2 regions of the Marinobacter sp. CA1 genome follow, and region 1 is predicted to be linked to the other one. Evidence: predicted binding sites of a transcription regulator. Region 1 holds the regulator's gene; the other holds the start of a gene.
The links. Region 1 encodes sigma-54, which starts transcription at its own class of promoters, with help from an activator protein. Its sites were predicted from a motif close to ANTGGCATNNANNTTGCTNT; they were not measured.

Region 1 (15,465 bases):
CACCAGATCAGCCACCTCAATCAACGCCGCCCGGTCATTCAGCGAACGGGCAATGATCTCAGCGCGCTCCATGGTCGGCAGCAACCTGTGAATACTGGCCTCGACCCGATCCAGATAGTCGCCATCCGGGCAGATCAGGATCGATTGCGCCTGCTCGTCATGTTCGGCCTGGGAAAACAGGTCCATGGCAATCCAGTCCGGATCGGTCTCGCCATCGCAGATCACCAGGATCTCAGACGGGCCGGCGATCATATCGATACCGACGGTGCCAAACACCTCTCGCTTGGCCGTCGCCACGAAGATGTTGCCCGGTCCCACGATCTTGTCCACCGCCGGAATGGTCTCAGTACCGTAGGCCAGCGCAGCCACGGCCTGGGCACCGCCGACAGTGAACACCCGGTCGACGCCGGCGATGGCCGCCGCCGCCAGCACCATGTCGTTCTGCACGCCGGCCGGCGTCGGCACCACCATGATAACTTCGGCAACCCCGGCCACCTTGGCTGGAATGGCGTTCATCAGTACCGATGACGGGTACGCTGCCTTACCACCGGGCACGTAGAGGCCCGCGCGATCCAGCGGCGTGACTTTCTGGCCAAGCACGGTGCCATCCGCTTCCTGGTATTGCCAGGAGTCCTGGCGCTGGCGCTGGTGATACCCGCGGACGCGCTCTGCCGCCTGCTCCAGCGCCTCCCGCTGATCGGCGGGAATGGCCTCAAGGGCCTGCTGCAGGCGCGCCTGGGAGATTTCCAGTTCCGCGAGCGACGCCACGCTGACCTGGTCAAACTTCGCGGTGAACTCCAGTACCGCGGCATCCCCACGGGTCCTCACCTGATGCAGGATATGACGCACCGACTCATTCACCTGATGGTCCACACTGTCTTCCCAGGCCAGGAGGCGGGCAAGTTCAGTATCGAAGTCAGCCTGGGCGGCCGACAACCGGGTAATGGCAAGGTCTGTCATAACGTAATCCTGCTGTGAGGAGTGGTTGGTGTTTACGCGGGTTCCGCGTTTTTGCGACGGGCCACCGCAGCGCCCATCTTCTCGATGATGGGTTGCAGGCGGTCGTGTTTCATTTTCATTGAGGCCCGGTTGGCCACCAGGCGGGTACTGATGTGTTCAATCAGCTCCCGGGGCTCCAGGCCGTTGGCTTTGAGGGTGTTGCCGGTATCGACAATGTCAACAATCTCATCCGCCAGCCCGAGAATCGGGGCCAGCTCCATAGCGCCGTAGAGCTTGATGATATCGGCCTGGCGGCCCTGGGCGGCGTAATAACGACGAGCCAGGTTGACGAACTTGGTGGCTACCCGCACACGCCCCTGGGGGGCTTCCTGCCCCTTGGGGCCGGCCGTCATCAGCCGGCAGCGGGAGATATTCAGATCCAGCGGCTCGTAAAGGCCGTCGCCACCGTGCTCCATCAGTACGTCTTTGCCGGTCACGCCCAGATCGGCGCCGCCGTACTGGACGTAGGTGGGCACATCAGTGGCCCGGATAATGAGGATACGGACGTTGGGGTCGGTGGTCGGAAACACCAGCTTGCGGGACTTCTTGATGTCGTCGACCAGCTCAATGCCGGCCTCCTTCAACAGGGGCAGGGTCTCCTCAAGAATACGCCCCTTGGACAGGGCGATGGTGATGCTGTCAGTCATTGTGCCTTCCGCTTGTTTGTTGTCACGCCTGGCCACAGCCTTTGACCGCGGCCAGGTTGTCACGCTGGCAGGCGACGAATGCTACCGCCCAACAGTTGCAGTTTCTCTTCAATACACTCGTAACCACGGTCGATGTGGTAGATCCGGTCTACCACGGTATCGCCGTCTGCCACCAGGCCGGCAATCACCAGGCTCGCCGATGCCCGCAGGTCGGTCGCCATAACCGGTGCACCATGGAGGTGGTCAACGCCCTTGATGATTGCCGCGTTGCCTTCCAGGGTAATGTCTGCGCCCATGCGAATCAGCTCCTGCAGATGCATGAAGCGATTCTCAAACACCGTCTCGACGATGGTTCCGGTACCCTCGGCGACGGTGTTCATGGCGGCGAACTGGGCCTGCATGTCGGTGGGAAACGCCGGATACGGTGCGGTCCGCAGGCTGACAGCGCGGGGCCGGTTGCCCTTCATGTCCAGCTCGATCCAGTTGTTGCCGTGGCAGATGGTGGCGCCCGCCTCTTCCAGCTTCAGCAGCACCGCTTCCAGCAGGTCTTCACGGGTATCCTTGAGCTTGACCCGCCCGCCGGTCGCCGCTGCGGCCACCAGGTAAGTCCCGGTTTCCACCCGATCCGGCAGAACGTCATAGTGGCAGCCATGCAACCGCTCGACGCCATGAATCTCGATGGTGGCAGTACCGTGACCACGGATATCGGCGCCCATGGCAATCAGGCATTCCGCCAGATCCACCACTTCCGGTTCCCGCGCCGCATTTTCAAGGATGGTTTTGCCGTCAGCCAGCGCCGCAGCCATCATCAGATTCTCGGTGCCGGTCACGGTGACGGTATCGAGGAAGATGTGGGCACCTTTCAGGCGACCGTTGGAGCGCGCCTTGATGTAGCCATTCTCAACCTTGACCTCGGCGCCCATCTGCTGGAGCCCGTGGATGTGCAGGTTGACCGGCCGGCTGCCGATGGCGCAGCCACCAGGCAGCGACACTTCCGCCTCGCCAAAGTGGGCCACCAGCGGTCCCAGCACCAGGATCGACGCCCGCATGGTTTTAACCAGCTCGTAGGGGGCGTGGAAATGCTTGATGGTGTTGGCGTGCACCTCGACGCTCATTTTCTCGTCGATCATCAGCTCCACCCCCATACGACCGAGCAGCTCGATCATGGTGGTGATGTCATTGAGGTGCGGCAGGTTGCCTACGGTGACAGGTTCGTCCGCCAGCAGGGTCGCGGCCAGGATCGGCAATGCCGAGTTCTTGGCACCGGAAATGCGGATCTCGCCATCAAGCGGCTTGCGGCCACGAATCAGTAGTTTGTCCAAAATCGTCTTCCTGTTGCACGTGGGCCAGAATCAGGCCTGGCGGGCGGCCCATTGAGCGGGAGTAAATGCTTTGATGGTCAGCGCGTGGATGGTGCCTTCGGCCAACTGCTGCTCAAGGGCGCCGTAGATCAGCTGTTGTTTCTTAACCGGCGACAGACCTTCAAATCGGTCTCCCACCGCCACCACCAGGTAGTGATTGCCTTCACTCTGAACGTCAATCTCACAATCCGGCAATGCCTGTTTTACCAGCTCGGCGACTTCGCGGGCTTCCATAGAACGGTCCTCGGGGGAAAATCAATACAAGGCGGGAATTGTACCCAATAATCGAACGCAGGTCAGCCGGCGGCTGGATGGGGAGCAGCAGGATGGCTGGCGGTATCGGGAGCGGGTTCAGGCGTGCTGTCCGGCTGCAGGCCGGCAAGGCAGTGATCTACCCCGCCCAGGGCTGCCAGCGCGACCAAGTCATCCGGGGCATTACAATAGCGCAACGGTCGCTGTTGCGCCGCTGCCAATCGCTGCCAACACAGCAGCAGCGACAACAGCACACTGCTGGCGCCGGTCACACCAGCAAGGTCCAGCTCCAGCAGGCCCTCACCCTGACGAATGCGGGCGTCGCCGTCTCGGCGCAGGGCCAGCACGGAGTCGGGCGTGATCACACCGCTCAACGCCAGTGCACCGCCCGCTCCTGTGAGTTCACAAGGGGCTCCGGTCACGAACCGGCGGCCTCGTCTTCCAGCTGCTCGACAGCGCCAGTCCAGCCATCAATCACCGCCTGCACATCGCCGCGGTTCTGTTCCATTTCCTGGCTGAACCGGTCGCGGAACGCCAGACCGATGTTGATGCCTTCCACAATGACATTTTCCATCATCCAGTCCTGACCTTCCTTGCGATACATGGAGTAGGTCACCGGGTACCGGTTGCCCTCGGCGGTGATGACTTCCATCAGCACCGAGGCCCGCTCGTCATTGCTGGGATTGATCTGGGCTTCCTTGATCTCGATCTGGAAATCCTGGGACTGCACCAGAGCCTGGGCGTAGCTGTCGAACAGGCTGCGCTTGAACTTCTCGACGAAGGCATCCCGCTGCTCCGGTGAGGCCTGGCGCGCGTAACGCCCCATCACCCGTGCCGCGATCCGACGGAAATCGACAAAGTCGTCCAGCGTGTCTTCCATATTGTGGTAGAACGCCTCGGGATCACTGTCGTAGAGGCCCTTCTCAGCGTTGAGTTTGGACACCAGTTTCTGGGTGCTGTCATCGACATACTGACGCAGCGCCTCGTCGGCACTGACCGTCACGGAGAACATCATCACCAATACCGCCAGCGTCCATCTGGATACGGATTGCGCCATCACTTGCATAACCTACTCCCTTGTTTCAATAATCTTGTTTCTTGCCTTGGGCCCGGGCATGGCCCGAGCCTTGCCGAATCGGTCGACTCTGATTCTGGATGGCCCTCACAACCATCGGGCAATCAGCGGCCGGAGGCAAAGTTGCTGATTACCCGCTCCAGGTTCAACGCGGACTGGGTTGAATAGAAGACATCACCATCTTTCATGGGGTCTTCCTCTATACCCACCGAAATATCAATGTACTGCTCCCCCAGCAATCCGGATGTACGTATTATCGCGGAACTGTCGCTGGGAATGTTTTTCACCGACGCATCGATTTCCAGCGTTGCCTTGGCCTGGAACGTCTCCGGATCGAGCACCACCTCGCGGATGTGCCCCACCGTGACCCCTGCCATCGACACCCGCCCGCGGGCCGACAAGCCGCCGGCGTCATTGAAGCGGGCGTAAACCGTGTAGGTATCGGCCCTCGCCCCCGGTGCCAGTCCGCTGACCTGCAGGGCCAGGAACAGCAGCGCCGCACACCCCGCCACCATAAACAGCCCCACCAGGATTTCCGTAGTCCGTGTCGTCATGACGCTCCCAAAGCCCCCTTAAAAGCCGCCGAACATCACGGCGGTCAAGACAAAATCCAGCCCCAGTACCGCCAGCGAGGAATACACCACTGTGCGGGTGGTCGCCGCACTGATACCCGCCGACGTGGGCACACAATCGTAGCCCTGGAATACCGCGATCCAGGAGCAGACCACTCCAAACACCAGACTCTTGATCAAGCCATTGACCACGTCATCCAGGAATGCCACGGAGGACTGCATGCTGCTCCAGAACGATCCGGCATAGACGCCCAGCCAGTCGACGCCAACCAGCATGCCGCCCCAGATGCCCACCGCAGAAAAAATCATTGCCAGCACCGGCATAGCGATGAAGCCTGCCCAGAGCCGCGGGGCCGCGACTCGTCGCAATGGATCCACGCCCATCATTTCCAGACTGGCGAGCTGTTCGGTGGCCTTCATCAGACCAATCTCGGCCGTGAGCGCCGAACCTGCGCGGCCAGCGAACAACAAGGCTGTCACCACCGGCCCGAGCTCCCGCACCAGGGTCAGTGCAATCATCTGGCCAATGGCCTCTTCGCTGCCGTAGTCGCTGAGAATCGTGTATCCCTGCAACCCCAGCACCATGCCAATAAACAGTCCGGAGACCACTACGATCGCCAGTGACAATACCCCGACGGCATACAACTGTTTGATCAACAGGCGGAAACCGCCATTCTGGCCGGGCGCGCCCCAGAGCGCGCCAGACAGAAACAGACCGGCGCGCCCCCAGGTCGACAGCAGCGTCAACCCATAGCGGCCCAGCCTCGCCAGGGCATCCGTCATTGGCCATTCCCCCAGTCGGTGGCCCGATCCGGCGCCGGATAATGGAATGGCACCGGCCCATCGGGCTGCCCCTGAAGGAATTGCTGCACCTGCTCCGAGCCATGCTGGCGCAGCTCGTCCGGTGTGCCCTCACCGATCACCCGGCCATCGGCAATGATGAAGGCGTGATGGCAGATGCTGAAAGATTCCGGCACGTCGTGGGATACCAGAACGCTGGTCAGACCCATGGTGCGATTGAGGTCACGGATCAGCTTCACCAAGACCCCCATGGCAATCGGGTCCTGGCCGGCAAAGGGTTCGTCGTACATGATCAGCGCCGGATCAAGGGCAATACTGCGGGCCAGTGCGACCCGTCGGGTCATACCGCCGGACAGCTCTGCCGGCATCAGGTCCCGGGCACCGCGCAGACCAACGGCTTCCAGCTTCATCAGAACGATATCGCGAATCATGTCGTCCGGCAGCCGGGTGTGGACCCGGAGGGGAAAGGCGACATTCTCAAACACCGACAGATCGGTAAACAGGGCGCCGCTCTGGAACAGCATGCCCATGGTCTCCCGCAACCGGTAAAGCGCCTTACGACCCAGTTTCGGCACTTCCTCGCCATCCACCAGAACCCGGCCTGACGACGGCTTCAGCTGGCCACCGATCATTTTCAGCAGGGTGGTCTTACCGGTGCCGCTGGGGCCCATGATGGCTGAGATTCGCCCCCGTGGGATCGACAACGACACACCGTCAAAAATCGTGCGACCGTTGCGGGCGAAGACAACGTCTTCCAGGACAATATGGGGAGAAGGGTCCATGACAGAATCTGGCGGCTATCCAAGCTGGAACGGTTGGCGCTTACAGTATGCCAAGGCTGCCGCAAGCTCAATCGCCGGATCGCAAAAATATCCTGATGGCAACGATCAGTTAATCTGAATAAGCCCGCCCCGGACTTCGCTCAGCCCTGAAAGTGGTATACTGCCGCCACATCCGCCAGAACACCCGGACAGATTATGACCAGCAGTTTCAGGGACGCCGCCCTACAGGCCATCGCCATTGAACGCGACGCCATCGACGCCCTCACCGACCGGATTGACCAATCGTTTACCCTTGCCTGCGAAATCATCATGGCCTGCCAGGGCCGGGTGGTGGTGACCGGCATGGGCAAATCCGGACACATTGGCAAAAAGATCGCAGCCACCCTGGCCAGCACCGGCACTCCGGCTTTCTATGTTCATCCCGGCGAAGCCAGCCACGGCGACCTGGGCATGATCACCGGACAGGACGTGGTACTGGCGATCTCCAACTCCGGCAACACCAGTGAAGTGCTCACCATCCTGCCCCTGATCAAGCGCATGGGCGCGCCGCTGATCAGCATGACCGGCAACACCGACTCGGTGCTGGCACGGGAGGCCGAAGCCAACCTGGACATCAGCGTCGATCAGGAAGCCTGCCCCCTGGGACTGGCCCCCACCTCCAGCACCACCGCCACCCTGGTGATGGGCGACGCCCTCGCCGTAGCACTGCTGGATCGGCGCGGATTCAGTGCCGAAGACTTTGCCTTCTCCCACCCCGGCGGTAGCCTCGGTCGTCGCCTGCTGCTGCGGGTCAGTGACATCATGCATACCGGCGAACGCATTCCCCGGGTGGGCGAAGACACCCCGCTCAGCGGCGCGCTGCTGGAAATCTCCCTCAAGGGACTGGGCATGACCACCGTCATCGACGGCCAGGGCGGACTCAGTGGCATCTTCACCGATGGCGACCTGCGTCGCACCCTGGATCGCCCGGTGGACATTCACGCGACACCGATTGCCGACGTCATGACCCGCAACGGCAAGACCATTCGCGACGACCAGCTCGCCGCCGAGGCCCTCAACATCATGGAAGAACTCAAGATCAACGCCCTGCCAGTGGTCAACCGTGACGGCCAACTGACCGGCGCCATCAACATGCATGACCTGCTGCGGGCGGGGGTAATCTGATGACCACGCAAACACCCACCTGGCCTGTTGAACTGATGGCCCGGGCCGCCGACGTCCGCCTGCTGGCCCTGGACGTCGACGGCGTCATGACCGACGGCACCCTGCTGTTCAGCGCCGAGGGCGACGAACTCAAGGCCTTCAACATTCTCGACGGCCTCGGCATCAAACTGCTGATGCAGGCCGGCGTGACCGTTGCAGTCATCACCGGTCGCAGCTCGCCGCTCACCGAACGACGCATGAACAGCCTGGGCATTCCCCACCTGATGCAGGGCCGGGAGGACAAACTCACCGCCCTGAGGGAGCTGGCCGGCCAATTGCAGATGCCGGCGGCGCACATTGCCTATATGGGAGATGACCTGCCCGACCTGGCCGCCATCCAGCACGCCGGCCTGGGCCTGACGGTACCAAACGGCCACTGGTATGTGCGCCAGCACGCCGACCACTGCACCACGGTGCCGGGCGGCGCCGGCGCGGTGCGGGAAGTCTGCGACCTGATCCTCGCAGCCCAGGGCCAGCTGGACCAGTGCCTGGCCCACTATCTGGAGCCGACCGCCTGATGCTCAATACCCTGCTATTCAATAGCAAGGTGCGCTCGCTGGCGCTGCTGACCTGTGCGCTGGTGCTGGCCTCCCTGCTCTGGCGCTCTGACCAGCCACCGGAGCCACTGCAAGCGGAAGGGCTGCGCGGCCCAAGCGAACCGGACGGTTTCGTAATCAATGGCGACTATCGCTCCTTCGACAGCAATGGCGATCTCGCCATTCGCCTCAGCAGTCCCCGCATCGAGCAGTTTGAAGCCAGTGAACGCGCCACCCTAGTGGAACCCGAGGCGATTCTCCAGGATCAGCCATCAGACAGCCCCTGGCAACTCACCGCCCGGCGTGGCGACTTTCATCAGGCAACCGGCCAGCTTTCGCTCAACGGCAATGTGGTTGTCACCCGACCGCTCCAAGACGGCCAGGCCGCCACCCTGAGCACCGAACACTTGACGCTGGACAACCGCAGCCGCACCGTACACACCAATGCACCCGTCACCCTCACAGACGCGTTTGGCACTACCCGTGCCACCGGTATGACCGCCTGGATCGACGACCGGGTGCTGGAACTGACGTCAAAGGTAGAAGGACACTATGAGCCTGCCCCAAACCCGACCCCTTAAGCGAGTGAGCCGCACGTGCACAGCCGTCCTTGCCAGCGTGCTGCTGGCATCCCCGGCGGCGGCCTTTGATCTGGACTCCGACGCCCCGATCACCGTCAACGCCGCCCACGCCCGCCTGGATGACAGTCAGGGTGTGGCCACCTACACCGGCGATGTCGTGGTCGCCCAGCAGGGCACCCGCCTCAGCGCCGACAAGGTGGTGCTGTACCGGGACGACCAGGGCCTGAGCCGCATCGAGGCCACCGGCACCCCCGCCCGCTACTCCCAGGCAACCGCAGGCCAGACCGCCGCCACCGAGGCCAGCGCCGAGCGCATCATCTACAACGCCACCGAAAGCCAGCTGACGTTCGAGCGCAACGCCATGATTGAGCAGTCCGGCAACCTGTTCCGCGGCAACCGCATTCTCTACGACACCCGCAATCGGGTGGTCACGGCCGAGGGCGATAACGGCGGCAATGGCGAGGGCCGGGTGGAAATGGTCATTCAGCCCCGCGGCCGCGCCCAGAGCGACAGCAACTAGACAGGAACCAAGATGGCAGTGCTCCGCGCCAGCAACCTGGCAAAAAGCTACAAGCAGAAGAAAGTGGTCCTCGACGTCTCCCTGGAGATCCGCAGCGGGGAAATTGTCGGCCTGCTGGGGCCGAACGGTGCCGGCAAGACCACCTGCTTCTACATGATCGTCGGTCTGGTACCGTCGGACAAGGGACGCATCACCCTGGACAGCCAGGACATCACTCCCCTGCCGATGCATGGCCGTGCCCGCAAGGGCATTGGCTACCTGCCCCAGGAAGCCTCGGTGTTCCGCAAGCTGAGCGTGCGGGACAACATCATGGCGATTCTGGAAACCCGCAGCGACCTCAAGCGCGCCGACCGCGAGCAAAAACTGGAGGACCTGCTGGCGGAGTTCCACATCACCCACATCCGCGACAGCCTGGGCATGGCCCTGTCCGGGGGCGAGCGCCGGCGGGTGGAGATCGCCCGCGCACTGGCGATGGAGCCGGCCTTCATCCTGCTGGACGAACCGTTTGCCGGTGTAGACCCCATCTCGGTCAGTGACATCAAGCAGATCATTCGCCACCTGCGGGATAAGGGCATCGGCGTACTGATCACCGACCACAACGTGCGCGAAACCCTGGATATCTGCGAGAACGCCTACATCGTCAGTGGCGGCCACATCATCGCCTCCGGCTCGTCCGAGGACATCCTGGCCAACCAACAGGTCAAGGAAGTTTACCTCGGTAACGAATTCAAACTATGACCCTCCCCAAATGCATTGATTTCTGACGTCAGTTTGTCGACCATCAAGTCTTCGCAACGCTGCCTGCTGGTATCTTGAGAACGTGGATTGCGGATAAACCGTCTACACTCGATACAGGCCAGCGGCAGCCGGCCAGATTGTCTTGCCCACCACAAGCAAGTACACTCGGCAGAAAAATTGCTTGTAAAAGCAACTTCGCATGACGCAAGACTTTTTAGGCTCACCAGGCATGACCGGTTGGTGATATCCCGCCTGCCAGGCACACCGGTGACGGAACTGACATCATGGTAATGAAAGCCTCACTTCAGCTAAAACTGGGCCAAAGCCTGACCATGACGCCCCAGTTGCAACAGGCGATCAGGCTGCTTCAACTCTCCACCCTGGATCTCCAGCAGGAAATCCAACAGGCGCTGGATTCCAACCCCATGCTGGAAACCCAGGAAGACGACGACCGCGCCGAGGCAGAGCAGAACGACGACCGCAACGACGCTGAAGACGGTCAGGACCAGGACGCCAGCGCCACCGCAGATGACAGCTGGGATGACGACAGCAGCCAGGAGTGGGAGGCCGACAACAACGGCTCCGAGAACATTCCCGACGACCTGCCGGTCGATACCGCCTGGGACGACATCTACCAGCCCTCTCCTGCCCCCGCCAGCCGCGGCGACGATGAGGGTGACAGCGATTTCGAGTCCCGCAACTCGGTCTCCGAGACCCTTCACGATCATCTGGAATGGCAGCTCAACCTGACCCCCATGGGTGACCGGGACCGGGCCATTGCCCACGCCCTGCTGGACGCAGTGGACGAGCGCGGCTACCTGACCTCCCCGCTGGACGAAATCCACTCCGGGTTGATGGACGACGCCGACGAGGACCCGGTGGAGCTCGACGAGATCGAAGCGGTACTGCGTCGGCTGCAGCATTTCGACCCCGCCGGTGTGTTTGCCCGCGATCTGCAGGAATGCCTGCTGATCCAGCTCAACCAGCTGCCACCTGACACCCCCTGGCTGCCCCAGGCTCGCCTGGTGATCACTCACTACATCAACCTGCTGGGCAACCGCGACTACGCCCAACTGCTGCGGCGCAGCCGGCTGAAAGAAGACCAGCTGCGGGACGTTCTGGCCTTGATCACCCAGCTCAACCCGCGCCCGGGCAGCGCCATTGATCAGGCTGAGCCGGATTACGTCATTCCCGATGTCATCGTGCGCAAGCACCAGGGACGCTGGCGGGTGGAACTGAACCCGGAGATTGCGCCGCGCATTCGCGTCAACGCCAGCTACGCGTCGTTGATCCGCCGGGCCGACAGCAGCGCCGACAACACCTACATGCGGGACCAGCTGCAGGAAGCCAAGTGGTTCATCAAGAGCCTGCAGAGCCGCAACGAAACCCTGCTCAAGGTGGCCACCCGCATTGTTGAGCACCAGCAGGGCTTCCTCGATCACGGCGAGGAGGCGATGAAGCCACTGATCCTCTCCGACATCGCCCAAGCGGTGGAAATGCATGAATCCACGATTTCCCGGGTCACCACCCAGAAGTACATGCATACCCCCCGGGGCATCTTCGAGCTGAAGTACTTTTTCTCCAGCCACGTCAGCACCGATGAGGGCGGAGAATGCTCGTCCACCGCCATCCGGGCGATGATCAAAAAACTGATTGCAGCAGAAACCCCAAAAAAGCCATTGAGCGACAGCAAAATTGCCGCCATGCTAGGGGAACAGGGAATCAAAGTGGCCCGGCGCACCGTCGCCAAGTATCGGGAGGCCATGCACATTCCCCCGTCAAACGAACGGAAGAGATTGGTGTAGGCCAGGGAGCGCTCACCAGCGCGGCTCTGGCCCGAAGGGATCTACCGCCGCGGGGAAACACCGCGGCAACCCCGCCAGTGATCGTAGTCGCTGGCAAGCCGACAATAGGAGACGCCTATGCAACTCAATATTTCAGGTCATCACGTCGAACTGACAGCTCCCCTCAAAGAGTACGTCTCTGGCAAGTTCGAAAAGCTTGAACGGCATTTCGATCACATCAGTAACTGTCAGGTGACTCTGGAAGTCGAGAAGGTCCGCCAGATGGCGGAAGCCACGTTGCATGTAATTGGCGGTGAGATCCACGCCAAGGCCGAAAACGAAGACATGTATGCAGCCATCGACGCTCTTGTGGACAAGCTGGATCGACAGATCCTGAAACACAAGGAAAAAAATATTGATCGTATGCATGGAAACGGCGCCCGCTAAACGGTAGCCTTGCCCACACCTGAACTGATCGAGCTGCGGTACGTCTGACGTATCGCAGCCTTTTTTTTACGGAACCACTGTCTATCCATGACGGACACATCACTCACCATCGAAACCATCCTGACCCCGGAGCTTGCCCGCTGCCGTGTTGCCGGCACCAGCAAGAAGCGGGTTCTGGAATTCATCTCCGAGAGCATCCACCAGCAGTATCCCGATCTGGATGCCGGGCAGATTTTCAACAACCTGGTTGCCCGCGAACGCCTGGGCAGCACCGGTATTGGGCAGGGCATTGCGATCCCCCACTGTCGGCTGGATGGCTGCAGCCAGGTCATCGGTGTGCTGGTCACCCTGGAGGAAGGCGTTGGTTTCGATGCCATCGACAACCAACCGGTGGATCTGCTGTTTACCCTGATCGTCCCCAAGGAAGCCACCAGCGAGCACCTGGAACTGCTGAGCCAGCTGGCCGAGAAGTTCAATGAACAGTCGTTCTGTAACGAACTGAGACAGTGCAGCGACAACGAGACCCTGTACAATCGAATGATAGGCGCCTAACAGCAGACTGATCACTCAAGGGTGATGGACTATGAAACTGATCATCGTCAGCGGCCGCTCCGGCTCGGGTAAGAGTACCGCGCTGCATGTACTTGAAGACCTTGGTTTCTACTGCATCGACAACCTGCCCATCGGACTGCTGTTCCCTCTTACCCGGGAAGCCACCGCTCAGGAGAGCACCGGGCGGCTGAAGAAAATCGCCGTCAGCATCGATGCCCGTAACCTGTCGGATGAGATCGCCAACTTCGAGGACATCCACCACCAGCTGACCCAGACCGGCGCCACCATCGAGACCATCTTCCTTGATGCCACCGACCAGGCACTGCTGCAGCGCTTCCACGCCACCCGCCGCAAACACCCCCTGAGCAACGACCGCACCTCCCTGAAAGAGGCCATCACCAGTGAGAAACACCTGCTGGAACCCATTGCCAGCCTGGCGGATCTCTACGTCGACACCACCGAACTGTCGATCTACGAGCTGCGGGACATGGTCAAACAACGGGTGATCGGCCGGCGGGAACAGGAAATGGCGCTGCTGATCCAGTCCTTTGGCTTCAAGCACGGGGTGCCGGTGGATTCCGATTACGTCTTTGATGTCCGCTGCCTGCCCAATCCCTACTGGGATGCCAGCCTGCGCAAGTTTACCGGCATCGACCAACCGGTAATCGACTTCCTCGAACACGAGGCCATGACCACCAAGCTCACGGACGATATCATTCAGTTCCTGGATTCCTGGCTGCCATCATTCGGCCAGAGCAACCGCAGTTACATGACCATTTCCATTGGCTGTACCGGTGGCCAGCACCGCTCGGTGTACGTCTGCGAGAAAGTCGGCGCCTACTTCGCGGAACGCTACAACAACGTCCAGGTCCGTCATACCGAACTGCCACACCTGAAACGCAGCCTATGATTCGCCAGCAAGTCACCATCATCAACAAGCTGGGCCTGCACGCCCGCGCTGCCGCCAAACTGGTGGCCACCGCCTCGGAATTCGAAAGCAGTATCCAGATCTGCAAGGGCAGCCAGCAGGTGGACGCCAAGAGCATCATGCCCGTCATGATGCTGGCCGCCAGCAAAGGCACCGACCTTGAACTCAACATTGAAGGTCCCGACGAGCAGCAGGCGCTCGATCAGCTGGTCGCCCTGATCAACGACTACTTCGGCGAGGGCGAATAGCGCCCCGCCCCGCCAGCACGCAGGTTTCTACGGCATTCACCTACAACGCTTTCTCACCACTGCAACGTAAGTCCGCTATACTACGTAAGTTTATCAGCTACGCCCGGTAGCCTGGCTGCTGGAGACCCTGGCCGCATAGCAGATGGTCGTGGGCACCTCCCCAGCGCAGGATTACCGTCGGCAGCGCTGATGGTCATTTGGGCAGAAAGTTGGGTGATCAATGACGGACATTCTGGAACAAAGCCAGGCTCGCCAGCGTCTCCGCTCCCTCGGAGAAGCTCTGGACAGTGGTGCCCTTAAACAGGTTGCCCGCATCCTCAATGGCGGCCTCAGTCCCAGTGATATTGCCCACCTGCTGGAATCCTCCCCGCCCCGCCAGCGCGCCCTGCTGTGGAACCTGGTGGACAAGAACCTGGAAGGGGAAGTCCTCCAGTACCTGAGCGACGACATCCGGGGTTATTTCCTCAGCCAGCTGAACGCCCAGGAACTGGCCAACATCATTGAGGACTTCGAGTCCGACGACCTCGCCGACCTGCTGCAGCAGTTGCCGGACACGGTGATCCAGGAAGTCCTGGACACCATGGACGAACAGGACCGGCAACGGGTCGAGGAAGTCCTAGCCTACCCGGAGGACACCGCCGGCGGCCTGATGAATACGGACACCATCACGGTGCGTCCGGACATCAGCATCGACGTGGTTCTGCGTTATCTGCGCCGTCACCGCAACCTGCCGCCAATGACCGACAGCCTGATTGTGGTCAGCCGGAAAGACCAGTTCATCGGCATGCTGCCCATCACCAAGATGTTGGTGAGCAATCCCGCTACCACGGTGCGGGAAGTCATGGACACCGACATTGAGCCGATTCCGGTCACCCTGGCGGACACCCAGGTCGCCACCCTGTTCGAGCGCTACGACCTCATCTCCGCGCCGGTGGTTGACGACGACGGCAACCTGCTGGGCCGGATCACCATCGATGACGTGGTCGACGTTATCCGGGAGGACGCCGATCACTCGCTGATGAGCATGGCCGGCCTGGACGAAGACGAAGACACCTTCGCCCCGGTGCTCAAGACCACCCGGCGCCGGGCGGTGTGGCTCGGCATCAACCTGATTACCGCATTCATCGCCTCCGCCGTTATCGGCCTGTTCGAGGATACCATCGAGAAGGTGGTGGCGCTGGCGGTGCTGATGCCCATTGTGGCCAGCATGGGCGGCATTGCCGGCAGCCAGACCCTGACCCTGGTGATCCGCGGCATGGCCGTGGGCCAGATCAGTGGCGCCAACGTCAAATGGCTGCTGAACCGGGAGTTTCTGGTGGGCATGCTCAACGGTCTGTTATGGGCCGTGGTGGTCGCTACCGCCGCCACCGCCTGGTTCCGCGATCCGGTGATCGGTGTGGTGATTGCCGCAGCGCTGGTCATCAATCTGCTGGGAGCGG
Region 2 (15,465 bases), 680 kb from region 1:
AGGCTGGGCGTTGGTATCGCCGGCCCCCGGCGCCGCTTCTGTCTGGGTGACATCTTCCAGTTTGGGCAGGGTAATGGTTGTGATTGGCTTGACCTCCACCGTCTCGGACTGGTCACTGGCTTCGTCTGAGTAGGTGACGTTGCCGTACTGATCCACGCTGCGGTAGATCTCGGCAAACGCCGGTGAAGTCAGTGCCGTCAGTGCGCCGGCGAATACTGCAATCCTTGGTGTCATAGCCCTGGTCCGTTGTGGTTATTGGGATCGAGAGACTGCGTAAGCCTCTTCTGGATTATCGGTAGCGCAATCGGACATTGCAACGCCATGGGTTTTGCCCTTGGTTACAAAGCGTTAAGGCTCGGCTGTCGGTACCGCTTTGAGTTGGCAAACGGGCATAAAAAAGCCCCGCACAGGGCGGGGCTAGGCACTGCGTCATCCGTCAGGATCAGCAGGAGTAGTACATGTCGAACTCGACCGGGTGAGTGGTCATGTTCAGGCGCTCGATCTCGCCGCGCTTGAGGTCAACGAATCCGGCAATCATGTCTTCGGTGAACACGCCGCCACGGGTCAGGAACTCGTGGTCCGCTTCCAGGCAGTCCAGTGCTTCCTGGAAGGTGCCGGCAACCGTCGGAATGTTCAGGGCTTCTTCTTTCGGCAGATCGTACAGATCCTTGTCCATGGCATCGCCCGGGTGGATCTTGTTCTGGATACCGTCGAGGCCGGCCATCATCAGGGCTGCGAACGCCAGGTACGGGTTGGCGGCCGGGTCCGGGAAGCGGACTTCCACGCGACGGGCTTTCGGGCTGTTGACGTACGGGATACGGATGGAGGCAGAGCGGTTACGGGCGGAGTAGGCCAGCATAACCGGTGCTTCGAAGCCCGGCACCAGACGCTTGTAGCTGTTGGTGGAGGAGTTGGTGAAGGCGTTGATGGCCTTGGCGTGCTTGATGATACCGCCGATGTAGTACAGGGCGGTTTCGCTCAGGCCAGCGTAGCCGTCGCCAGCGAAGATGTTCTTGCCGTCCTTGTTAAGGGACATGTGCACATGCATGCCGGAGCCGTTGTCACCAACCACAGGCTTGGGCATGAAGGTCGCGGTCTTGCCGTAGGCGTGGGCGACGTTATGCACGCAGTACTTGAGGATCTGAACTTCGTCGGCCTTCTTCACCAGGGTGTTGGCGCCAACACCGATTTCGCACTGGCCGGCGGTGCCCACTTCGTGGTGATGAACCTCGATTTCCAGGCCCATGGACTCCATGGCGGCACACATCGCGCCACGCAGGTCGTGCAGGCTGTCAACCGGTGGCACCGGGAAGTAACCGCCTTTCACGCCCGGACGGTGACCGATGTTGTTGCGGTCGAAGTCTTCGCCGGAAACCCACGCCGCTTCTTCGGAGTGGATGGAGTACATGGCGCCGCTCATGTCGACGTTCCATTTCACCGAATCGAATACGAAGAACTCCGGCTCCGGGCCAAACAGGGCGCCATCGGCGATGCCGGTGGACTTCAGGTACTCTTCGGCGCGACGGGCAACGGAGCGGGGATCACGCTCATAGCCCTGCATGGTGGTCGGCTCGACGATGTCACAGGTGATGTTCAGCGTGGTTTCTTCGGTGAACGGGTCGAGAACGGAGCTTTCGTCGTCCGGCATCAGAATCATGTCGGATTCGTTGATGCCCTTCCAGCCGGCGATTGAGGAGCCGTCGAACATCTTGCCGTCGGTGAAGAAATCCTCGTCCACTTCGGTGGCCGGCAGGGTCACGTGCTGCTCTTTACCGCGGCTGTCGGTGAACCGGAGGTCAATCCACTTAACTTCGTGCTCTTTGATCAGGTCAATCGTCTTGGACATTATGCAAGCTCCGTTGTTTAGCCCGCAGGCGGGCGTGTCGGTGTTCTTTGTTGCGTTTGGCCGGCGCTCCCGCCTCAGTGCGTGGGCCGGCGCAGCCTTGTTATCAGGTGGGCGTAGCTTATCAGAAGCAACAGACGCTCACCTTCAAAATTGGTTGCGTAAGACAAAGCAGGGTCCGTGCCAGTTTTTCGTGCATGCGCCAGAACAGCGCAGTGACGGGCCCTGGCTGTCGGGCAGATGCGCTTTCGGGGCGCAAAACGCCGTGTCACGAGCGTAGCTCAACACCAAAATGGTGCAAACCCCTTGGGTGATGCACTTAAATGGTGCGCCAGGGTGTTTGTCGTCGTGGGAATTACCTGCCAATTGCGACCATTATTCATACTAACGACATCAAGTTTCCGTTATACTGCGCGCCGCCTCACCGACCCTGTTCCTGAACGGGCACCGCATACCTTCTGTTTGGTTTCTGCTGGCACTGGCTGTGCCACTCAAAAGTGTCCCTGGGGGAGGAGAGGCCTGGCCGCCGCGCTTGACTGTGCTTTCGTTGTCAGCAAGCGATGTCCGGGCCGGTTCTTTTACTTAACGGATTTGAGACGGTGTGCGTGTGGTCGGGAACGACCGCCGCCTGAGACCTCTCAGGTCAGTACGCATGCCGCAGGATATTGTTGTGATTGAGAATCTTCGTAATATCGCCATCATCGCCCACGTCGACCATGGCAAAACCACCCTGGTGGACCAGCTGTTGCGCCAGTCTGGCACTCTGGACCGTAAAGAGCTCGAGAATGAGCGCGTTATGGACTCCAACGACCAGGAAAAAGAGCGTGGCATCACCATCCTGGCGAAGAACACTGCGCTGAAGTGGAAAGACTACGACATCAACATCGTGGACACCCCGGGACACGCCGACTTCGGTGGTGAGGTCGAGCGGGTAATGAGTATGGTGGACAGTGTGCTTCTGGTGGTGGATTCCATCGACGGCCCGATGCCGCAGACCCGCTTTGTTACCCAGAAAGCGTTCGACGCAGGTCTGAACCCGATCGTGGTGGTCAACAAGATCGACCGTCCGGGCGCGCGTCCGGACTGGGTCGTGGATCAGGTATTCGACCTGTTCGATGCCCTGGGTGCCACCGACGAGCAGCTGGATTTCCCGATTGTCTACGCCAGCGCCCTCAACGGCATCGCCGGCGAGGACCACGAGAAGCTGGACGACAACATGGATGCGGTCTTCCAGGCCATCGTGGACCATGTTCCTGCGCCCAATGTTGATCTGGACGGCCCGTTCCAGATGCAGATCTCCCAGCTCGACTACAACAGTTTCCTGGGTGTGATCGGCATCGGCCGGATCATGCGCGGCAAGGTGACCACCAACTCTCCGGTCACCGCCATTGGCGCGGACGGCAAGAAACGCAATGGCCGGATTCTCAAGATCATGGGCCATTCCGGGCTGCAGCGGGTTGAGGTTGAAGAGGCTCAGGCCGGCGACATCGTCTGTGTCAGCGGTCTGGATGAGCTGTACATCTCCGACACCCTGTGCGACCAGAGTGCCGTTGAGGCGCTGCCGCCGCTGACGGTGGATGAGCCTACCGTGTCCATGACCTTCCAGGTCAACGACTCGCCGTTCGCCGGCAAGGAAGGCAAGTACGTCACCAGCCGCAACATCAAGGAGCGCCTCGAGAAGGAGCTGCTGCACAACGTGGCGCTGCGGGTGGAAGAAGGGGACTCCGCCGACAAGTTCAAGGTATCTGGCCGGGGTGAGCTGCACCTGTCGGTGCTGATCGAGAACATGCGCCGGGAGAACTTCGAGCTGGCGGTGGGACGTCCGGAAGTGGTGATCCGCGAAATCGACGGCGAGAAGCAGGAGCCGTACGAGAACGTCATCGTCGACATTGAGGAAGAGCACCAGGGCCCGCTGATGGAGCAGATGGGACTGCGCAGGGGTGAGCTGACCAACATGACGCCGGATGGCAAGGGCCGCATGCGCCTGGAATACACCATTCCGGCCCGTGGTCTGATCGGCTTCCGCAACACCTTCCTGACCATGACGTCCGGTAGCGGTATCCTGACCTCCACCTTCAGCCACTATGGTCCGATCAAGGCGGGTGATGTCACCAGTCGTCAGAACGGTGTGATTGTGTCAATGGCAACAGGTACCGCGTTGACCTACTCACTGGAGACCCTGCAGAGCCGTGGCAAGCTGTTCCTCGACCCCGGCCAGGAAATCTACGAAGGCCAGCTCTGTGGTATTCACAGCCGTGATAACGATCTGGTGGTGAACCCGACCAAGGGCAAGAAGCTGGATAACATGCGTGCCTCTGGCAAGGACGAGGTTATCGGGCTGGTGCCGCCGATCAAGCACACCCTGGAGCAGGCGCTTGAGTTCATCGATGACGATGAGCTGGTGGAAGTGACGCCGAAATCGATCCGGTTGCGCAAGAAGCTGCTGACCGAGAACGAGCGCAAGCGCGCCAACAAGGGCTGATCGGGACGCCGAGCTGACCGGCCCGGGTGATTGCTCGGGCCCGGTCAGGTTTGGCAGAGCGGATTGGTTTGGTGGAAGGGGTGGCCTCAGGGTCACCCCTTTCGCGTTTTGGGCGAGGCAAAGCGTTTCATGTCATACTGCTTCGATGTCGACGACAGGCACCTTTCATTAATGGACACCAGGTGATGCCTCCATGTTGAACCTTTACCCAGAACTCCGTCCCAATGCCCGTCACCGCCTCAAGGTGACGCCTCCCCACGAGCTCTACCTGGAAGAAAGCGGCAATCCCGAGGGGATTCCGGTGCTGGTGGTCCACGGCGGCCCCGGGGGCGGCTGTGAGGACTACTACCGGCGGTTCTTCGATGCCGAACGTTATCGCATCATCCTGCTGGATCAGCGTGGGGCCGGTCGCTCCACGCCTCTGGCGGAGCTGGCGGACAATACCACCGCCGATCTGGTGGCGGACATGGAGCAGGTCCGGCAGTTTCTGGGCATTGATCGCTGGGTGCTGTTCGGCGGAAGCTGGGGCTCCACCCTCAGTCTGGTCTACGCCGAACAGTATCCGGAGCGGGTGATGGGACTGGTGCTGAGGGGCATTTTCCTGTGCCGGCCCCAGGACATTCACTGGTTCTATCAGGAAGGCGCCAGTCGGGTGTTCCCGGATTACTGGCGCGACTTCCTGGCACCGATCCCGGAGGCGGAGCGGGGCGATCTGGTGTCGGCCTACTACCGGCGTCTGACCAGCAACAACGAGTTGGAGCAGATTCAGGCAGCCAAGGCCTGGTCTATCTGGGAGGGGCGGTGTGCCACCCTGCACCCGAATCCGGCGGTGGTGGACCATTTCGGTCATCCCCACGTTGCCATCGCACTGGCGCGAATCGAGTGCCATTACTTCATGAATCGGGCCTTTCTGGAACCGGACCAGATTCTCAACAATGCCGGTGCGCTGGCTGGAATTCCCTGCATCATCGTCCATGGCCGCTACGATATGGTGTGTCCGCTGGACAATGCCCTGGCGCTGAGCCAGGCATGGCCTGACGCGGATCTGCGCATCATTCGCGACGCGGGCCATTCCGCCTCCGAACCGGCGATCGTCGATGCCCTGATGCACGCCGTCGATGAGGTGGTTCAGAAGACCCAGGAAACGACTTCCTGAGTGATTCTCGCCGGCTCTGTTACGATTGGTAAAGCAATTTCCGGGGCTGGCAGTTGCAGGAAAAGTGACGTGGTCGTTAGAATCTGTGCTCCTAGATTCAAACGGATACGTTATGAAGGGGTTGATACAGCGGGTAAAACAGGCCAGTGTGACCGTCGAAGGTCACCGGCTCTCGGAGATTGATACCGGGTTGCTGCTGTTGCTGGGGGTTGAGCGCGAAGACGGTGAGGCCCAGGTGCAGTCGCTGTGCCGAAAGATTCTGTCCTACCGTGTGTTCCCTGATGACCAGGGGCGAATGAATCGCAGCCTCCAGGATATAAAAGGGGGGCTGCTGGTTGTCCCCCAGTTTACCCTTGCCGCTGATACTCGCTCCGGAACCCGCCCCGGCTTTTCTTCCGCCGCTCCCCCTGATCAAGCCAATGAACTCTATCTACGCTTTATCGCCTCCGCCAGGGCTGCCCTGGGTACAGAGCTTGTGGGTGAGGGACGGTTTGGTGCAGACATGCAGGTAGCGTTGGTAAACGATGGTCCGGTCACGTTCTTGCTGGAAGTGTGAGTCGTGCCAACCTCGGGGTTGTAACCGTACGATCCAAACTGGTGCATTCGTTCGTGCTGGACTTGCCCGGGAAAAGGTCGTCCGGCGCCTTTGCTGAGCTATCACTCTGAAAGCCGTGAAGAAAGGCTAAGTTGGTCCCAGGTTTGAATGGTCAGTTGGATGGGCAGTTGGCTATAAAACAGCCATGAACTGTCACGAAACGGACTAAAAAATCTGGTAGAAATGTTTGCAAATGTGAAAACCTTGTATTAAAACGAATTCATCATGCAGTGCTTTAATTAAAGCCTGTAAGTAGCTGACGCTTAAGGAGCGAAGGCGAATCCCGGTGGTCTTGGCCACGGTGGTTCCAATGCCGTTAACACTTAAGTCGTCATTTACTATTTGTCATGAAAGTGACATGTTTACGACACACAATCGGGCCCGTTCCTGGCTCGATTGTCGAAGTCAAAAAAGAACGGGTAGAACCCGACGCTAAAACCTGAGTTAACTCAAAAAAGGAAGACGCAACATGAAGAAGACGCTCATCGCATCTGCTATCGCAGCGGCAACCTTCTCCGCTTCTGCCCTGGCCGCAGACAACATGCCGACCGTATACGGCAACATCCAGTACGCACTGGCACACGACAACTTCGACGGTGGTCCTTCCACAGTTGATCATTTCGACAACGGCTCCACCCTGGGTGTGAAGCACAGCCACGAAATTGCCCCGGGCCTGGAAGGTTTCTTCAAGCTGGAGCTGGACGGCTTTGACGCTGACGACAAGACCAAAGGCCGCGGCCGAGTTCGTCTTGACGAAGCCTACATCGGTGTTAAGGGTGACAGCTTCGGTAAGATCTGGGTAGGTTCTGACGACTCCCTGTACGAGCGCAAGATCGACCAGATTGCCAACTTCTACGAAGTTGGTTCAATCAACGTCGGTGGTGCATACAGCACTGGCGAAGGCGACCTGATCCAATACGAAACCCCGTCTTTCGGTGGCCTGACTCTGGGCGCCGCTGTTCAGGTTAACGGTGACGTTGAAAACGCCGAGAAGTCCTATCCGTACCAGCTGGCGGCTGCCTACGAAATGGGCGGTGTTGAGCTGGCTCTGGCCATGGACTCCAACGACAACCACGACGGTAATGCCGAGAACACCTACGGCCTGCGTGCTGCCTACGGTGCAGACAGCTTCACTGTTTCTGCCGAGTACCAGACCCGTAAAGACGCTTACGACGTAGCGGGCCTGATGGGCGTTTACACCATCGGTGCCAACCAGTTCGCGCTGTCTTACGAGCTGGCTACTGCTGACGATGCCAACGACACAGAGCGTGATACTGTGACCCTGCAGGCGCTGCACAACGTGTCTGACAACATGTACGTCTACTTTGAAGGCTACCTGGGTGGCGGTGACGAAGTGTATGAGTACACCGACAGTCAGGGCAACACCGCCTCCACCGACGAGCGTTCCATCGCTTCTGTTGGTGCGGTCTACTACTTCTGATTCAGCTAACCTGAGTTGGAACGTGGAATGAAACGGCGACCCTCGGGTCGCCGTTTTTTTTGGCGATGTGTATGCTGGCGGAAACGGACTCTGCCCCAAGGTGCACCATGGCCCAGGAACTTGAAATCAAGCTGACCCTATCCCCCGCGACCGCTGAAGCGGCCTTCCAATGGCTCAGCGAGCTGCCCGAGGCGGCGGCCGGTGAGACCAAGGCCCTCATCAACACCTATTTCGATACCCCCAAGGCCGAGCTCAATCGTCAGCGTGCTGCTTTACGGGTACGCCGTGCCGGCGACCGTTACATCCAGACCCTGAAAACCCAGGGCGAGTTTCGCGCCGGCGCCCATCGCCGTCAGGAATGGGAGTGGCCGCTGACGGGCACCCGTCTCAATCTGGGCCTGCTGGCAGATACACCGCTGGCGGAGGGGATCAACCTGGCGGAGCTGGAGCCGGTGTTCGAAACCAACTTCGAACGTCGTATTGTCATGCTGGAGGAGGGCGACACGTTGATCGAGTGCGCCTTTGATCTGGGGCGGGTCATTGCCGGTGACCAGAGCCGGCCGTTGTGTGAGGTGGAATTCGAGCTGAAGGCGGGGGATGAACGGCGACTGTTGCATTGGGCCTCCCGGCTGTCGGCGGCGTATAGCTGCTTTCTCAATCTGATCAGCAAAGCGGAGCAGGGTTACTTCCTGGCGGGCCTGCATGACCCCTCTCCGCTGGCCCCGGACAGCGATGCCCTGACCCGGCTGTGCCACGGTGTGAGCGTCGGCTGGCTCACCGGCGCACTGACCGATGAACTGCGCCTGGCGCTGGACGATGTGCTGGCGGGTTATGAGGGCGTTCTCAGCGAGGCTCAAAAGACCGATCTGCGACGACTCCGCGACAGCCCTGACCCAGAGGTTGTAGAGAACCTGGGGGCTCTCCAGCTGGCGCTGATCAACACCTGAGACCGCGCATCAGGTGTTGCCGGCACGCTCCTGCATTTCATGCCACTTGGCTACGAACTGGCGGTAGCGATCCAGCGCTTCCTCCACTACGGCGACGGTGGGTGTGTCCTGGGATTTGACCAGCACAATGAGGCCCTTGCCCTCGATCTCCTCGTCCACTGGAGGGTGGCAGATGACCTCACCATCGCCGTTTATGTAGGCGAGGGCGGTACCGATGCCATGACGGATCAGTGCGCTGACAATGTCTGCCCAGTTTAGGTCATCCAGGACAATGTCGTAACGATGGGGATGATCCTGTTCGTAGTTGAACAGGTCCTCGAGTACTCGCTCCGAGCCAGGGGCAACCACTGCTTTCACCATGATTTCCGGGTAGGTACGCACTGGCCGGATCACCGTCCGAATCCCCAGCGGCTGGAAACGGGAGCGGTTTTCATCCCGTACCACCTCGGCGATTACCCGGCCACCGAGGTTGGCTTCGCTGAGCCGATGGGCGATGTCAAAGGTCAGGCTGTCGGAGTGGGGGTCGGACTCGTCGGCCGCCAGCAGCAGGATGTGTTTGGCGTCGCCGGCGTGAACAGCCCGGAGCGCTTCCGGGTCGCTGCCGGAGCCGTGATAGTGGATCAAACCCAGATCCGTCAGCTCCGGCGGTAGCCCGTTGGGGTACTGGCGGGTGAGGATCTGGATGGGAATACTATGGTATTCCGGCACTGCCCGTATCTGTTTGGCAATGCGCATGAAATATTGCTCGCCGCCGTGGCGGGGGGTGTTGATGATCACGATGTGGTCTTTCATGGGGTAGATCCAGCGTCCAGTAACGATTCGTTCGCGCCGGTAGAACCGGTACTCAATGAAGTCGCTCACAATCAGGGTGAGCAGGGTAATCGCCGCCACGAACATCAGCGCAATGGTGCTGAGTCGGCCGACGACCGTTTGTGGGGCGTAGTCACCATAGCCAACGGTGACGACCGTGGTCATGGTCAGCCAGGCGGCCTCGAACAGCGACAGCGGTTCCACCGACCATAGAATCAGTACCTGACAGACCATCAGTCCGCCGAGGATCAGGAACAGCCGTTTCATCCGGCTGCGGATAATACTGGCCATGGGCAAGTGGGCGAGCTGATGTTCCGGGTTCAGGGGCCGACGGTCTCGAAGCATGTATAGTCTGGTCCGGTGAATGGTAGTGTTCGTCTTACGCCCACTGGCGTGCGATTCGCAGGGGCTTTGGCGACAATATAACAGAGAAACAGGGGGTTGCATTATGTCCGAGCCGTGGCAGGGGTTACCCGCCATTCTGGCGGAAGAAGTCGCCGCAAGTTGGCAGGAAAGCTGTCCCGAGGGCTTGCCTGAGTGGCTGGCAAGCGCTGGGGTGACGGCCGAGGACCTGGCCAGGGCGCTGGCCAGCAGCCAGTTCCTGCGCCAGATTCTGACCCGGGACAGCGAGCGGCTGGCCGATGCGGTCAGGCAGCGACCACTGACAGAGCCGACGACCCGCGCGTCGCTGGAGGCGTGCTGGCGCGACTACGTCACTGCCGTGGACAGTGAGCCGGCGCTGCAGGCGGCGTTACGTCGTTTTCGCAAGGAAGTGCAGTTCCGCATCATCTGGCGTGATCTGCTGCGTTGGGCGGACCTGGAAGAGACCATTGCTGCCACCAGTGATTTGGCGGACATCGCTATCCAGGGTGCTCTGGACTGGCTCTACGCCGATGCCTGCGAGGCGTTTGGCACCCCCTACGGCGCCGATCCGGTCACTGGTGAAGAGGCGCCGCAACCGATGGTGGTGCTAGGTATGGGCAAGCTGGGTGGCCGGGAACTCAATGTTTCCTCGGATATTGACCTGATCTTTGCCTTCCCGAGCAGTGGCGAGACCCGGGGAGGTCGGCGCACCCTCGACAACCAGCAGTTTTTTGTCCGTCTGGGACAACGATTGATTCAGGCCCTGGACCAGATTACCGCTGACGGCTTCGTACACCGGGTCGATATGCGGCTGCGTCCGTACGGCCAGAGTGGCGCCCTGGCACTGAGTTTTGCGGCCCTGGAATCTTACTATCAGGATCAGGGCCGGGAGTGGGAGCGCTATGCCATGGTCAAGGCCCGGGTGGTCGCCGGCGACCAGCGTGCCGGGGCGGTACTGATGGCCAGCCTGCGCCCCTTTGTTTACCGCAAGTACATCGATTTCAGCGCATTCGAATCGCTCCGCAACATGAAGGCGATGATCAATCGCGAGGTGCGTCGTAAGGGGCTGGATAACGACATCAAGCTGGGTAGCGGTGGCATTCGCGAGATCGAGTTCGTGGTGCAGGCGTTCCAGCTGATTCGTGGTGGACGTGACCGAGAGCTCCAGCAACGGGAGCTGCAGGCCATCCTGACCCAACTGGAGGCGCTGGAACTGTTGCCCTCTGACGTAGTGGCGGAGTTGCGGGCGGCGTATGTGTTTCTGCGCAATCTGGAGCATGCCCTACAGGGTATCGCCGACAAGCAGACCCAGTTGCTGCCCGACACCGGGATCGATCAGGCCCGGGTGGCGCTGATTCTGGGGTTCGATGACTGGCAGACCTGCCTGGACGAGCTGAACGCACACCGCGAGAAAGTGGCGCGGCATTTCGCCGACATCATCACGCTCGACGAGGACGCTGAAACCACCGAGACTCTCGACGAAGGCTGGGCGTCACTGTGGCTCGGTGAGCTGGATGCGGAGGCGGCCGGGGCCTGGCTGTCCGAGCATGGCTACGAGGCGCCCGAGGCTTCTCTGAAAGTTCTGGAGGAACTGCGGCAGGGGCGCCCGACCCAGACCATGCAGACCCAGGGGCGTCAGCGCCTGAATCAGTTTATGCCGGTGCTGCTGGAGGCGGTGACCCAGGTGGACAATCCGTCGGAGACTCTGGCCAGGGTGATGCAGCTGGTGGAGGCGGTGCTGCGGCGAACGGCTTACCTGGTGCTGTTGCTGGAGAACCCGGGCGCGCGCTGGCAATTGGTAAAGCTGTGCAGCGAGAGCCCCTGGATCGCCCGCCTGCTGGCAGAGACGCCGCTGCTGCTGGATGAGTTGCTGAACGCCGAAAGCCTTTATCACCCGCCGGCCAAGAGCGAGCTGCAGGACGACCTGCGTCAGCAGATGCTGCGGATTCCCTATGAGGATCTGGAAGAGCAGATGGAATCCCTGCGCCACTTCAAGAAGGCCCATGTGCTCAGGGTGGCGGCGTCGGAGCTGCGAGGCACACTGCCGCTGATGAAAGTCAGCGACTACCTGACCTGGATTGCCGAGGTGGTGCTCGATCATGTGGTGGATGTGGCCTTTGCCAATCTGGTCAGTCGCCATGGTTATCCGCAACGGGCGGACGGGAGCGCCTGCGACACCGATTTTGCGGTGGTCGGCTACGGCAAGCTGGGGGGGATCGAGCTGGGCTACACCTCGGACCTGGATCTGGTCTTTATCCACGATGCCGATCCGCAACAGTCGACCGATGGTGATCGTGCCATCGACAACGCGGTGTTCTACACCCGGCTGGGCCAGCGTATCGTGCACATACTCAGTACCCAGACGCCTTCGGGACAGCTCTACGAGGTGGACATGCGGTTGCGGCCCTCTGGCAATTCCGGGCTGCTGGTCAGCACCCTGTCGGCGTTTGATCGTTACCAGCATCAGGACGCCTGGACCTGGGAGCATCAGGCGCTGGCCCGGGCCCGGGGAGTGGCAGGTTGCCCGCGGACCCTGGCGGCGTTTGAGGAGCTGCGTCACGGCATTCTCTGCCAGTCTCGGGATCGCGCCCAACTGCGCCGGGAAGTGGTTGAGATGCGGGAGAAAATGCGGGCGAGCCTGGGCACCCGTACGGTTGCGGGAGAGCCGCCTGCGGTGTTTCACATCAAGCACGACTGGGGCGGGATCGTCGATATTGAGTTTCTGGTTCAGTATCTGGTGCTGGCCTACAGCGCGGATCATCCAGAACTGACCCAGTGGTCCGATAACATTCGCCAGCTGGAGGAACTGGGCCGGGCGGGGGTGCTGCCGGTGGCCGACACTGAGCGACTGCGTGAAGCCTTCATCAACCTGCGCTCCACCATCCACCGTCGCGCTTTGCAGAACCTCAATAGCCAGGTGGATGGCGAGGCGTTTCCCAGCGAACGCCGTTACATCCAGACTCTGTGGCGGCGGATCATGCTGACCTAGACTTTGCCGGGCTTACCATCCGGTAAGCCCATGCCCCGGTTTGGGCTTTCCTGCTAGAATGGCGGCTTTCAAGCAACGGTACGAACCCCAAATTCAGGAAGCATCCCATGACTGATGTAATCAAGGTGCCGGTCTCCTTCGGCGAGGTTCTCGACAAGATCACCATTCTGGAGATCAAGTCCGAGCGCATTGCGGATGAGACCAAGGTCAAGAACGTGCGGCTGGAGCTGGAAGAGCTGAGCCGGACCTGGGACGAAGCGGTTGCTGACCAGGCCGCCATCGCCGAGTTGCGGCAGCAGCTTAAAATGGTGAATGAGCAGCTGTGGGAAATCGAGGATGACATCCGTGACCAGGAGGCGGCCCAGGATTTCGGCGACCGCTTCATCGAACTGGCGCGGGCGGTCTACGTCACCAACGACAAGCGTGCCGCGATCAAGAAAGACATCAACCTGGCTCTGGGCTCGCGGTTTGTGGAAGAAAAGTCCTACCAGGACTACACCGCCCGTAGCTGATCAGCCCTGACAGTGACCGCCGGAGCCAGCTCCGGCGGCACTCCTCTTACGACGCCTCGGGGGCTTTGGCGTAGGGCTTTCCGGGCCCCTGAAAACGCTCTGCCATCCAGCGGTCAAGTGTGGCCGTGACGTCCTCGACGGTGATCAGATCCATTGCCCCTTCATATTCGGTCTTGGTGCCCCAGCGCACCTGCTCCACCGTTTTGCCGCAGTTCTGCTCCAGCGCCTGGGGGTAGCGGTCAACGCACCACGCCAGAGACTGGTAGGGGCCGGAGCGTTGTGGGTTACTGCCTGCGTAGAGTCCAAGCACATCGGTGCCCACCGCGCTGGCGATATGGGCTGGGCCGGTATCCGGCGCAACCAGCAAGTCGGCATGACTGAGCAGCGCCGTCAGTTGCTTCAAGGTGTCCTGGCCGCAGATATTGTGAGGACGTTCTTTCATCGCGGCTGCAATCTGCTCGCACATGGCCTTTTCAAAGGGAGCCGGGCTGCCCACCAAAATCACATTGGCGTTGTGGTGCTGGATGGCGTAATCCGCCAGGGCGGCGTATCGCTCGGCTGACCAGTTTCGGAGAATGTGGCTGGCGCAGGGACTGATCACCAGGTTGACCCGGTCGTGGGCCAGCTGGTCGTGGGCAAAGGCATGATCCTCATCACTGAGGGAGAACGCCCATCTGGGCGGCGCCGGCTGTAACCCCAGAGGCTCCAGGAAGCTCGCCAGGCAGTCGCGTACGTGCTGTTTGGGAGTGGCGGGAATGCGACGGTTGATAAATAAGCTGTGGAGGTCCTTGCTGCGGGCCCTGTCATAACCGATCTTGATGTCCGCCGGGATGCAGGCGGCAACCAGGTTGGCACGAAACGCCACCTGCATGTGCAGCAGGGCGTCGAAACGGCGGCCTTTGAGCTGTTGGCGCAGATCGCTGTAGGCCTGACGCCCCGCCTTCTTGTCGAACACGATAAATTCAACGCCCGGCAGGTCGCCGACCAGACGGGCCTCGATTTTGCCGATGATCCAGGTGATCTGAATGCCCGGGCATTGTTCCTGCAAGCTGAGGACGACGGGAACCACATGGGTCACGTCACCAATGGCGGACAGGCGGAGTATGCAAATGGACTTCATAGACAGTGGGTTCCGTGCTGGCCTGGCCCGCGCTGTGGCGGCGGCCCAGGGTTCGTTGCTAAACTGGGCGCCATTTTAACGCACTCCCGAAAAGGCGTCCCGGACCGTTCGGGCATTTATACCTGTGAGCACCATGACCCGAAACGACTCGTCGCCTGCGCGAGAAATCCAGCTGCCTGATCAGCGCGCGGCGATACTGGCCCGCGCTGACGTGGCGCAGCAGATCACGACCGACTGGTTTGATCCTGATTTCTGGGAAGACCAGGCCCGCCCGGTGAGTACCGGCGGGCGTGGTGGTGCCTGGTTTGTCCATCATGCTGGTGAGGACTGGGTGTTGCGGCATTACCGCCGGGGTGGTTTGCCGGCCAAACTGTCCAGGCGCAGCTATCTGTATTCCTCGCAGCGGCAGGCCCGCTCGTTTGCCGAGTTCCAGTTGCTGATGGCGTTGCAGGTTCGGGGCTTACCGGTTCCTGAGCCGGTGGCCGCGCTCTGCCAGCGGCGCTCCTCCTGGCTCTATCAGGCCGCTATCCTGATTCGGCGTATTCCCGGGGCGGTGCCGCTGCCAGCCAGTCCCCGCTACCGTGAGGAGGCGCTCTGGGCTCAGGTCGGTGCCACGATTCGCCGGTTCCATGATGCTGGCCTGGATCATGTCGATCTCAATGTCGACAACATTTTGGTGTCCGGCGAACGGGTCTACCTGATCGACTTCGATCGCTGCCGCCTGCGACAGAAATCCGGTGGCGGCTGGCAGGCAAACAATATCCGCAGGCTTCGGCGATCCGTCGAGAAGCGATGCCGGGATCTCTCTGAGGAAGATCGGAGAGGGCTCTGGCAGGCTCTGACCGAAGCCTACGCCTCTGACTGTTCATAATTGCAGCTCCTGGCCTGCCATCCGGTGGTCATGGATATCCCGGAGTGACGAGTGCGCGGTGACTGATAAAGGTATGAGTAAGATGCTGTCCAGTGAGCTGTGGCACAATCCTCTGGCACCCCGTTTGCCGCGCTGGTTGGGTTGGCTTTTTGTGGTAGCCGCCTTTGGTTACGCACTGGTTTTGTTTACACCCCTCGAGCGCCCCAAACTGATTGATATTACCTTCCTGGCCATAGGGCTGGTGGGGTTCGTCCGTTACAGCCCGCTGGCCCGTGGAGGCGGGGCACCCTGGTTGCTGGGGCTTGTCACCCTGCAACTGGTCATTACCTGGGCCTT

Region 2: glnA (glutamate--ammonia ligase) is a predicted target of sigma-54. The motif match lies at 2,012-2,031, and genes of this name have one in related genera.

Annotation. Positions count from the first base shown of each region.
Region 1 is NZ_CP071785.1:3,147,906-3,163,370, forward strand. It holds gene hisD (histidinol dehydrogenase) at 1-960, opposite strand, end outside; gene hisG (ATP phosphoribosyltransferase) at 993-1,646, opposite strand; gene murA (UDP-N-acetylglucosamine 1-carboxyvinyltransferase) at 1,706-2,968, opposite strand; gene J2887_RS14320 (BolA family protein) at 2,999-3,241, opposite strand; gene J2887_RS14325 (STAS domain-containing protein) at 3,304-3,681, opposite strand; gene J2887_RS14330 (MlaC/ttg2D family ABC transporter substrate-binding protein) at 3,678-4,274, opposite strand; gene mlaD (outer membrane lipid asymmetry maintenance protein MlaD) at 4,439-4,888, opposite strand; gene mlaE (lipid asymmetry maintenance ABC transporter permease subunit MlaE) at 4,907-5,689, opposite strand; gene J2887_RS14345 (ABC transporter ATP-binding protein) at 5,686-6,489, opposite strand; gene J2887_RS14350 (KpsF/GutQ family sugar-phosphate isomerase) at 6,685-7,653, shown strand; gene J2887_RS14355 (KdsC family phosphatase) at 7,653-8,210, shown strand; gene lptC (LPS export ABC transporter periplasmic protein LptC) at 8,210-8,809, shown strand; gene lptA (lipopolysaccharide transport periplasmic protein LptA) at 8,847-9,329, shown strand; gene lptB (LPS export ABC transporter ATP-binding protein) at 9,342-10,067, shown strand; gene J2887_RS14375 (RNA polymerase factor sigma-54) at 10,358-11,872, shown strand; gene hpf (ribosome hibernation promoting factor) at 11,990-12,298, shown strand; gene ptsN (PTS IIA-like nitrogen regulatory protein PtsN) at 12,386-12,850, shown strand; gene rapZ (RNase adapter RapZ) at 12,882-13,760, shown strand; gene J2887_RS14395 (HPr family phosphocarrier protein) at 13,757-14,026, shown strand; gene mgtE (magnesium transporter) at 14,247-15,465, shown strand, end outside.
Region 2 is NZ_CP071785.1:3,823,824-3,839,288, reverse strand. It holds gene J2887_RS17555 (DUF4124 domain-containing protein) at 1-234, opposite strand, end outside; gene glnA (glutamate--ammonia ligase) at 443-1,846, opposite strand; gene typA (translational GTPase TypA) at 2,514-4,325, shown strand; gene pip (prolyl aminopeptidase) at 4,519-5,481, shown strand; gene dtd (D-aminoacyl-tRNA deacylase) at 5,594-6,037, shown strand; gene J2887_RS17530 (porin) at 6,546-7,517, shown strand; gene J2887_RS17525 (CYTH domain-containing protein) at 7,625-8,464, shown strand; gene J2887_RS17520 (potassium channel family protein) at 8,474-9,619, opposite strand; gene glnE (bifunctional [glutamate--ammonia ligase]-adenylyl-L-tyrosine phosphorylase/[glutamate--ammonia-ligase] adenylyltransferase) at 9,723-12,626, shown strand; gene J2887_RS17510 (DUF6165 family protein) at 12,734-13,138, shown strand; gene J2887_RS17505 (glycosyltransferase family 9 protein) at 13,185-14,258, opposite strand; gene J2887_RS17500 (3-deoxy-D-manno-octulosonic acid kinase) at 14,392-15,129, shown strand; gene J2887_RS17495 (O-antigen ligase family protein) at 15,203-15,465, shown strand, end outside.